4 regions of the Massilia sp. METH4 genome follow, and region 3 is predicted to be linked to each of the others. Evidence: predicted binding sites of a transcription regulator. Region 3 holds the regulator's gene; each other region holds the start of a gene.
The links. Region 3 encodes sigma-54, which starts transcription at its own class of promoters, with help from an activator protein. Its sites were predicted from a motif close to TGGCANGNAANCTGCTTT; they were not measured.

Region 1: V6Z91_RS20530 (PEP-CTERM sorting domain-containing protein) is a predicted target of sigma-54. The motif match lies at 644-661, and genes of this name have one in related genera.
Region 2: V6Z91_RS16735 (PEP-CTERM sorting domain-containing protein) is a predicted target of sigma-54. The motif match lies at 952-969, and genes of this name have one in related genera.
Region 4: V6Z91_RS23950 (PEP-CTERM sorting domain-containing protein) is a predicted target of sigma-54. The motif match lies at 829-846, and genes of this name have one in related genera.

What each region holds. Positions count from the first base shown of each region.
Region 1 covers NZ_CP146614.1:4,664,188-4,666,383, reverse strand. The annotation lists gene V6Z91_RS20535 (amino acid adenylation domain-containing protein) at 1-484, shown strand, start outside; gene V6Z91_RS20530 (PEP-CTERM sorting domain-containing protein) at 731-1,462, shown strand; gene V6Z91_RS20525 (NAD(P)/FAD-dependent oxidoreductase) at 1,829-2,196, opposite strand, start outside.
Region 2 covers NZ_CP146614.1:3,799,074-3,801,269, reverse strand. The annotation lists gene V6Z91_RS16745 (hypothetical protein) at 1-73, shown strand, start outside; gene V6Z91_RS16740 (hypothetical protein) at 119-631, opposite strand; gene V6Z91_RS16735 (PEP-CTERM sorting domain-containing protein) at 1,003-1,644, shown strand; gene V6Z91_RS16730 (glutamine amidotransferase) at 1,726-2,196, opposite strand, start outside.
Region 3 covers NZ_CP146614.1:2,364,244-2,366,439, forward strand. The annotation lists gene lptB (LPS export ABC transporter ATP-binding protein) at 1-352, shown strand, start outside; gene V6Z91_RS10480 (RNA polymerase factor sigma-54) at 403-1,872, shown strand; gene raiA (ribosome-associated translation inhibitor RaiA) at 1,973-2,196, shown strand, end outside.
Region 4 covers NZ_CP146614.1:5,430,158-5,432,353, forward strand. The annotation lists gene V6Z91_RS23945 (long-chain N-acyl amino acid synthase) at 1-768, opposite strand, end outside; gene V6Z91_RS23950 (PEP-CTERM sorting domain-containing protein) at 906-1,820, shown strand; gene V6Z91_RS23955 (XrtA system polysaccharide chain length determinant) at 1,971-2,196, shown strand, end outside.

The DNA of each region.
Region 1 (2,196 bases), 2.3 Mb from region 3:
CGCCGGGACGGGCGTGTACGCGACCTGCCGCCCGCTCGATGCCGGGGCCCCGGACCACGCCGGCACGCTCGGCCACCCGCTGCCGGACATGGCGGTATTCGTGCTCGATGCCCACGGCCTGCCGGCACCGATCGGCGTTCCGGGCGAATTGCACGTGGGCGGCGCGGGCGTAGGGCGACTCCTCGACGGCTCGCGCCAGCGGCACGGCCGCTTCGTCACGCATCCGCTGGCGGGCGGCGAGCGCCTGTTCCGCACCGGCATGCAGGTGCGCTGGCTGGTGGACGGCACGCTCGACGGCCAACCCGACGGGCCGGCCAGCGAGCCGCCCTCACAGCCGGCGCCCAGGCCCGCCGCGAGCGCGCCCTCCGGCCCGGCGCTGCCGCAACCGTCGCCCGCCCTGCCTTCCGGAGTCGACCGGGATGCCGCTACGCGGCTGCCCGCCGCCGGCATATGGCGACCGCGCTGGCGCGCGCTGCTGAACTAGAAAACCCGTAGAAAGCCCGTAGAAAGCCCGATTCATCCGTGGCGGCGATCACGGCTGTCGAAAAATTTTACAGCCGGGCTCTCTCAACGGTTTCCTATCGCTATCCATCCGGTAGTTACTCGCATCGAATCAACGACTTGTACATAACAGGCCAGCTTTCGGCACGAAAAATGCGTATCGATATGCAAACAATAACAAGGTTCCGAAAGAGACCCGTGTAACCCTTACAACTACCTGGAGCTAATAGTGAAGACGATCAAACAAGCAGCAGTGGGTGTGGCAGTGGCGGTTGCAGCAATGGCCTCGGCGCACGCGGCCCCGCAAACCGTGGGCGGCGTGACCTGGGATCCGGAATACGGCCTGGACTTCTCCTCGTCGTCGGTGCAGATGCACCAGATCTTCGAGCCCGACGGCACCGCGCGCGGCTTCGGCATCGTGTCGACCATGAACGGCACCGGGCAGGACCAGTTCTGCCCCGGCTGCGAGCTGACCATCGTGTACGGCGGCTACACGCCGGCCAGCACGGAAGGCGGCACCACGCTGTATACCGGCGGCTACGTGCGGATCTACATGAATGACGGTCCTTCCACGATCAATCCATCCGACCCGCTGACGATGAACGACGACAACGTCGGCCTCGGCACCCTCTGGCTGGACCTGGCTGGCCATGAATACAATGGCTATACGCTGCGGGGAACGGTCAATTCCATGATGCCGCCCAACCTGAGCGGCCTGGGCCAGCTCGACGTGGTGGGTGGCGTGGCCGCCCAGTACTTCGACACGAACATGCAGGCGGGCGGCGCCGACCTGGCGTTCTCGTCCAGCTTCACGCAACCGTATCCCGGCGCCGACAACCACGTGGTCGGCACCGGCAACTTCTATGGCATGACGACGGCGGTTCCCGAGCCGTCGACGTACGTGATGCTGGGCGGCGGCCTGCTGGCGCTGGGCTTCCTGCGCCGGCGCAGCCAGGCTTGACGGCCTGCTGACGGCCGCCCGCCGGGACGGGCGGCCACCGGCTGTCGGAAAATTTGACAGTCGGTGCGGCAATCCCGTCGGGCCCGGTCCGCCGCGCGTGCTTCCAGGTGCACCGCGCGGCGGTTCACGGCGCACGCCACCGCTGAATTCATGGCCTGCTCACAGGCATGAAGCATCCCCGTCGTCCGTGACCGTCCACAAGCGTTTCCCCGCCCGCGGCAAAGCGCCTGGCTCCCTGCCGAAGGCCGACATGCGCGTCCCGATGACAGGACGCCATGCCGACAGGCGTGGTGGCCGCGCCTTGGGGCAGCCCCTCAGGACAGCGCCTCAGGGCAGCACCTCAGGACAGCACCTCAGGACAGCACCTCAGGCGCCCGCCGGAAACACCAGCGACCGGTGGGCCGCCACGCCGGCCAGCATGCCGGCCGCCGCCGCGAGCGGCGCGCTGTGCATCGCCATCGCCACGTCGCCCGCCGCGAACACCCCGGGCACCGTGGTCTGCTTGAGCTCATCCACCCGCACGTGCGGCCCGAACATGCCTTCGTCCAGCACGCAGCCCAGTTGGGCCGCCAGCGGGCTGGCCGGCTGCGTGCGCGGCGCCACGAACAGGCCGCCGAGGGCGATCTCGCGGCCGTCGGCCAGGCGTACGCCGGCGAGCGCCGGTGCCTCGCCCAGCAATTGCGCCACCGGTGTGTGCTCGACTGCCACGCCGCGCGACGCCAGCAGTTCAGCCG
Region 2 (2,196 bases), 1.4 Mb from region 3:
GAACCTGCGGGCGCTGGAAGCAAGCGTGCCGGTGGCGGGAACCATCTACTATTGCGCTGACGACTTGCGCTGATGCGTTCGCGCCTGCGGGCTCTATCGGCTCCGCATTGCCTTGCTGTCAGGGCCCCGCCGGATCTTCGTGAAAGACGTAAGTCTTGCCGTTCCAGTAAAGGATCGCCGATACCGCTTCCGTTCCCAGCAACACGGCCTCCCCGCGCATCTGGCGGCGCGGCACCTGCAACTCGGCCACCTCGCTCGAGCGCTGGGAGACGCGCTCCATGTCCGACGCCATCTCCGGATGACGCAGCACCAGGATCGGCGAAGCACCGTCGAGCAGCAGCCTGTCGTAGCGCAGCCAGTCGGCCGGTTTGCTGGCCGCCGTGGAATGCAGGGCGAGGAACTGCAAGCGCCCCTTGCCACCCTCCTTGTCGTGGAACGGGTAAATGGCCTTGATGTTGGCCCCCGCCGGCGCGCCTGCGGTCAACACCTTCACGACCATCAGCACATCGGGCCTGCCGTCGCCGTTGAAGTCGCCGGACATGCAGTGCCCGTGGCGCCGCACCGGCTCGAGCACGCCGGCGAGCGCCTTCGCCACCTGCGGCACGGCTTCCTTGCACACTTCGCGGCTCAACAGATCAGGGCCTGCTGCTTGTGCACTCGAGGCAACGATCAAGCCGGCGACGGCGGTCAAATGGCGACGAAAGCGGTTTCGGAACATACGCATTGGTTTTCGCATCGGGTGCCGTGCCGGCCGGCGGCTCACACCCATTGTCAACAGTAAAGAGGACGCCATGGTATGCGAAGCGTGTGCGGATACCAAGCAGCGCTTCCTCTACCGCCGCACCGGTATGACGATGCCGAATCTCATGCCCCATGCGCCACCGTCGGATTTTTTTACAACTTTCAGATCGCTATTTATCAGACCCTAATGAAAACAGGTATTTAAAAAGCTGGCACGAACTCTGCTATACGGCGTTTCCCAACTATTCAAAGGAAAACCGCATGTCAGTGTTACGCAAGTTCGTCATCACCGCCCTGGCCATGGCCTCGGCAGCATTCAGCCTGCAAGCCCACGCCGAAGTCGGCTACGCCGACGTCGTCCTCGATTACCACGATAGCGGCGCGGGCCCTATCGCTGGCCCGTACGGTGGCATCGGGGCCTTCACGGGATACAGCCCGGTGACCACCGACGTGGTATTGGGCAGCGAACCAGGCTCGATCGGCTATGGCGATTTCCTGTCGCTTCCAACCGGTTCGTACGTCACCGTGGGGTTCACGGACGAAACCGCGATCGACGGCGTTGGAGACGATATCTTCATCCAGGAGACCGGCGCCAGCGGCGAGCGCGCGAACGTCTACGTCAGTTCGGATACGATCAATTTCGTCCTGCTCGGCGTTGCGGCGGATGATGAAACGACGGCGTTCGATCTCGCTTCGATCGGCTTCACCGATCCGGTCCGTGCCATCAAGATCGTGGGCCTGGACAGTCTCGGCGCCTCCCCAGGCTTCGATGTCGTGAACGTGCAGGTCCTTCCCGGCAGTGTCGCTCCACCGGTGCCGGAACCGGAAACGATCGGCATGCTGCTCGCTGGTCTGGGCGTGATCTCGGTAGTGGCACGCCGCCGCAAACAAGCAAACAAGTAAGCAGGTCGAGCACGCACGCCGCGAGTACTTGCGGCGTGCGCCGGCTGGCGGTTTCCGGACCGCCAGCCCACCGTTGAATCGTCAGGCTGACCGCACTCCATCGAGCCAGCGTTCCAGCAGCGCCATGCCCGCCCGTTCCAATCCAACCGCGTATCGTGCGGTGTCGGCCCGCAGCCGATGCAGGTCCACGCCCGCATGCGCCAGTTCGACAGCATGCCCGCTCAGCCAGGCTTCCAGTTGCCCGCCGGCGAACTCCGTGTGGAACTGCAAGCCAAGCGTGTGGCTGCCGACACCGAATGCCTGGCACGGCGTGCCTGGCGTGGATGCCAGCGAGTCGATGTGCGACGGCAGCACGATGTTATCGCCGTGCCAGTGCAGCACGGGCACGCCGCGCAGTGCTTCAAGCGCGCCCGGCGTCGCGTGCAACGCGAGCTCGCCCCAGCCGATTTCCTTGTTGCCCGCCCGGCGCTCGACGCTGCCACCAAGCGCCGTGGCGATCAACTGCGCGCCGAGGCAGATGCCGAGCGTGGGCAGCTTGCGTTCCAGCCGGGC
Region 3 (2,196 bases):
GCAGATCGAGAAGCTGCGCGAGAACACGGCGCTGTCGCTGTCCGGCGGCGAGCGGCGCCGCGTGGAAATCGCCCGCGCGCTGGCCACCAACCCGCGTTTCGTGCTGCTCGACGAGCCGTTCGCCGGCGTGGACCCGATCGCGGTGATCGAAATCCAGCGCATCGTGCGCTTCCTGAAGGAGCGTGGCATCGGCGTATTGATCACGGATCACAACGTGCGCGAAACGCTGGGCATCTGCGACCGGGCGTATATCATCAATCAGGGCAGCGTACTGGCTTCCGGCCGGCCGGACGACATCATTGCCGACGAATCCGTGCGCCGCGTTTATCTGGGTGAACATTTCCGCATGTGATCCACCATTTCCAGCCCTTGAACGCAGCCCTTGAACGTTATTGATCAGCCATGAAACAGTCTTTGCAACTGCGCACTTCCCAGCATCTCGCGCTGACGCCGCAACTGCAGCAGTCGATCCGGCTGCTGCAATTGTCCACGCTGGAGCTGCACCAGGAACTGGAACAGCTGCTGACCGATAACCCCCTGCTCGAGCGGCTCGACGATCCGCTCGACCGCTCGGTGCGCCTGCTGGCCGATGGCGCGATCAATACCTCGCAGGGCGGCACCGAGGCGCCGCCGGAGGGCGGCCCGGCGCACGACGCGCCGGCCGCGCCGGAACCGGAGGCGTATGACGGCGGCGATGGCGAAGGGCTGGCCACCGGCGACCTCGACTGGGGCAGCGCCGGCAGCGGCAAGGGCCCGGACGACGACGATGCCCGCCCGCAGCTGGAAGCGAGCCACCGCAGCCTGCGCGAGCACCTGATGGAGCAGATGCGCGTCACGGTCCTCGAATCCCGCGATCGCGCCCTGGTGGAACTGATCATCGACGCGCTGGACGACAACGGCTATCTCGAAGAGAGCCTGGAAGAGATCCATGAACGCTTGCCGGAAGAGCTGGAAATCGAGATCGACGAGTTGCGCACGGCCCTGAAACTGCTGCAGAGCTTCGACCCGCCCGGCATCGGCGCCCGCAACGCCTCCGAATGCCTGGCGCTGCAGATCCGGCGCATGCCGAACGTGCCGCTGGTGACCCGCCGCATGGCGCTGTGCATCGTCGAAAAACACCTGCAATGGTTCGCCCAGCGCGACTTCAACAAGCTCAAGAAGGCGCTCGATTGCGATGACGAAGACTTGCGAGAGGCGCAGGCCGTGATTCGCCAATGCAATCCGCATCCGGGCGCCGCCTTCGCACCCGACGTGTCAGACTATGTGGTACCGGACGTGGTGGTGAAGAAAGGACGCAACGGCTGGGTCGTCACACTGAACAACGACGTGATGCCGCGCCTGCGTGTCAATGCGCTGTATGCCAGCCTGCTCAAGCAGGGCAAGGGCGAATCGCAGATGAGCGCCCAGTTGCAGGAAGCCAAGTGGCTCATCAAGAACATGCGCCAGCGCTTCGACACCATCCTCCGCGTGGCCCAGGCCATCGTCGAGCGGCAGAAGAACTTTTTCTCGCATGGCGCTGTGGCAATGAGGCCCCTTGTGTTGCGCGAGATTGCTGATACACTGGGCCTGCACGAGAGCACTATCTCTCGGGTAACAACTCAAAAATACATGCTGACCCCTCACGGCATGTTTGAGTTGAAGTACTTTTTTGGCAGCCATGTCGCAACCGAAGCTGGTGGGGAAGCTTCCTCGACTGCGATCAGGGCGCTGATTGTGCAATTCACAGGAGCCGAAGACCCGAAGAACCCTTTATCCGACAGTAAGATTGCGGACATGCTGGGTGAACAAGGCATGGTGATTGCACGGCGCACCGTCGCCAAGTATCGCGAAGCATTGAAAATCCCTCCAGTCAGCCTCCGCAAGTCTTTGTAGTCACTCTTTGCTTTTCATGCAGTGCATGGGTTCCTCTGCGCCGCCGTCTTGATTGGTGGAGACCGCACGAACCTGTAAATATTTCTTTAGGAGTGTGTGTATGAATCTGACTATCAGTGGACACCATATCGACGTTACCCCTGCCATTCGCGAGTATGTGCAGAACAAGCTGGAACGCGTTAGACGCCATTTCGATCAGCTGATCGATGTAAGTGTGATCCTGAGTGTAGATAATCTCACCGAGAAAGAAAAAAGGCAGAAGGCGGAAATCAATCTGCGCATGTCGGGCAAAACGGTATTCGTCGAAAGCGTCGCGCAAGACTT
Region 4 (2,196 bases), 3.1 Mb from region 3:
CGGGTAGAACGAGCGCTCGCCTGGCGCCTGTTCCATCATCCCGGCGAACGCGCCAATCTGCTCGCCCATGTATTCCAGCTCGAGCCGCAGCAGCACGGCCGGCGCGCCGACCCGGGTGCATGGCCGCTCGCCGCCGAAATCACGGAAACCGAGCATGCGCTTGTAGAACATGACGTGGCGTGGATTCACTTCGATGACATAGTCGGTATAGCCGTGGATATTGTGCGCATAGATGTAGGAGATGTGGATCAGCGACGCGAACACGCGTTTCGTCACGTTCTTGTCGATGGCGAGCCGCGAAGGCTCGCACAGCCGCCGGCCCGCGGCCCTGAGTTCATCGAGCTTGTCGCGAAAGTTTTCATCCGCCGGCAAACCGATCTTCGGGTCGTCGAGACACAGCGACATCGTGCCGACCGTGGCGCCGCCCGTTTCCGCATAGAGGGTGATACGGTTCGGGGCATGCTGCGTGCCGGCGTCGACATCATAGCCGCGCCAGCCATACATCTTTCGTAGCAACAGGTTGGCCGCCTCGCGGTGACCGGCGGTACTTGCCATGCGAATATGAAACACCTGCATATCGATGGCATGGGTATGGGCGATGCTCGCTTCCTGCTCGCGGATGACCAGGTCGCGCAGCTTGGCCGCGGCTTCGAAGGAAATAATTGGATCGTCGTGTTGCATTGTGCCCCCGGTTGCTCTGGAAAGGTCCATGCACATCAGACTGCTGTCACGGCCGCGAGTTCCGCAAAGCGTCGGACTTTTTTTCAAGTTGCCCGTCGAACGCTGGCAGGATTGGCTAAGCCTTTGATTTCAAGGAACACTTTGAAGTGGCACGATTGCTGCTGAGTAGCTGGTCGTCGGCACTGCACGTTGCGGCCGCAATCACTTACAAGGAGTAGCACGTCATGAACATGTTCAAGAAAGGTCTCCTGGCCACGGCGGCAGCCGTGACGCTGGGCATCGGGGGGATGGGCAGCGCCTACGCCGATACGTATGCAACGTCGATCCTGTCCGTTAACAACCTGCAGCTGACGAGGGGCGGCGTGGCGTTGACGGCGGCCGATTTCACGGTGCTGACCGGGACCAACGATGCGCATACGACTGCGACGTTCAATGGCTTTGTGGACGCACACAACGCTTCCCAGCCGGTCCCGGCCCCCGCCATTGCCGGTCCGTCATGCGCAGGTAGCGCCGCCGGGTGCGCGGCAGTGGGCGCATCCTTCACTCCGACCGGCGTCATCGCGGCGGACTTCGCCTATGCCAACCAGACCCTGGCCGGCTCGATCATCGGTGGCGGCGCGACGGCGCAGACCCGCGCGGACACGGCATCGATCTCGAACAACAGCATCGGCGCCGCCAACTCGGACGTCGGCACCTCGACGTCCTTCCAGTTCGCGCTGGGAAGCGGCGGCACCATCACGTTCGACTTCACTGCCAACGCTTACTCGGATGCACGAGTGATCGACGGTGGCCCGATCTCGAACGCGAACGCACGGTTGTCCTGGTCCGTGAACATCGTGGACACCACCACCGGTGCCGTCGTGTACTCGTTCGCGCCGGAAGAGTTGAACAGCAATTCGCTGCGCAGCGCGACGGACCAGAATCCGGGCACCACGCCCTACAACTTCACCTATACGTCCACGCTCGACACCGACTCCACGACCGGCACGCTGACCGCGGGTACGCTGTACCAGCTGACGATCCAGCACAACACGCTGGCCAACGTGCTGCAGGAAGAAGTGCCGGAACCGGCAACGCTGGCAATCCTCGCCGGTGGCCTGCTCAGCATGTCGCTGGTCAGCCGCCGGCGCAAGTCCTGAGCCGGACCTGCCCGCCGCCTGCGCGTACCGCCGGAGATCCCGGCGGTACGCTTTTTTTTGACGCCACGCAAGAGCTCAGCAGGTACGGATCGGGGGCTGCAACCCCAGCCATATAATCGTTCGGACAAGGTGCACTCGGAGAAAACAGTCATGGAAGAAATCATCGCCCAGCTGCAATCCGGATTGAAGGGAATCTGGAAATATCGCTGGTGCGCAGTGATCGTGGCCTGGCTCGTGGCGACCGGCGGCTGGAGCAAGGTCTACCTGATGCCGGACGACTATCAGACGACCGCCCGCGTGTTCGTCGACACGCAGAGCATCCTCAAGCCACTGCTGTCGGGCATGACGTCCATGCCGAACGTCAACCAGCAGGTGG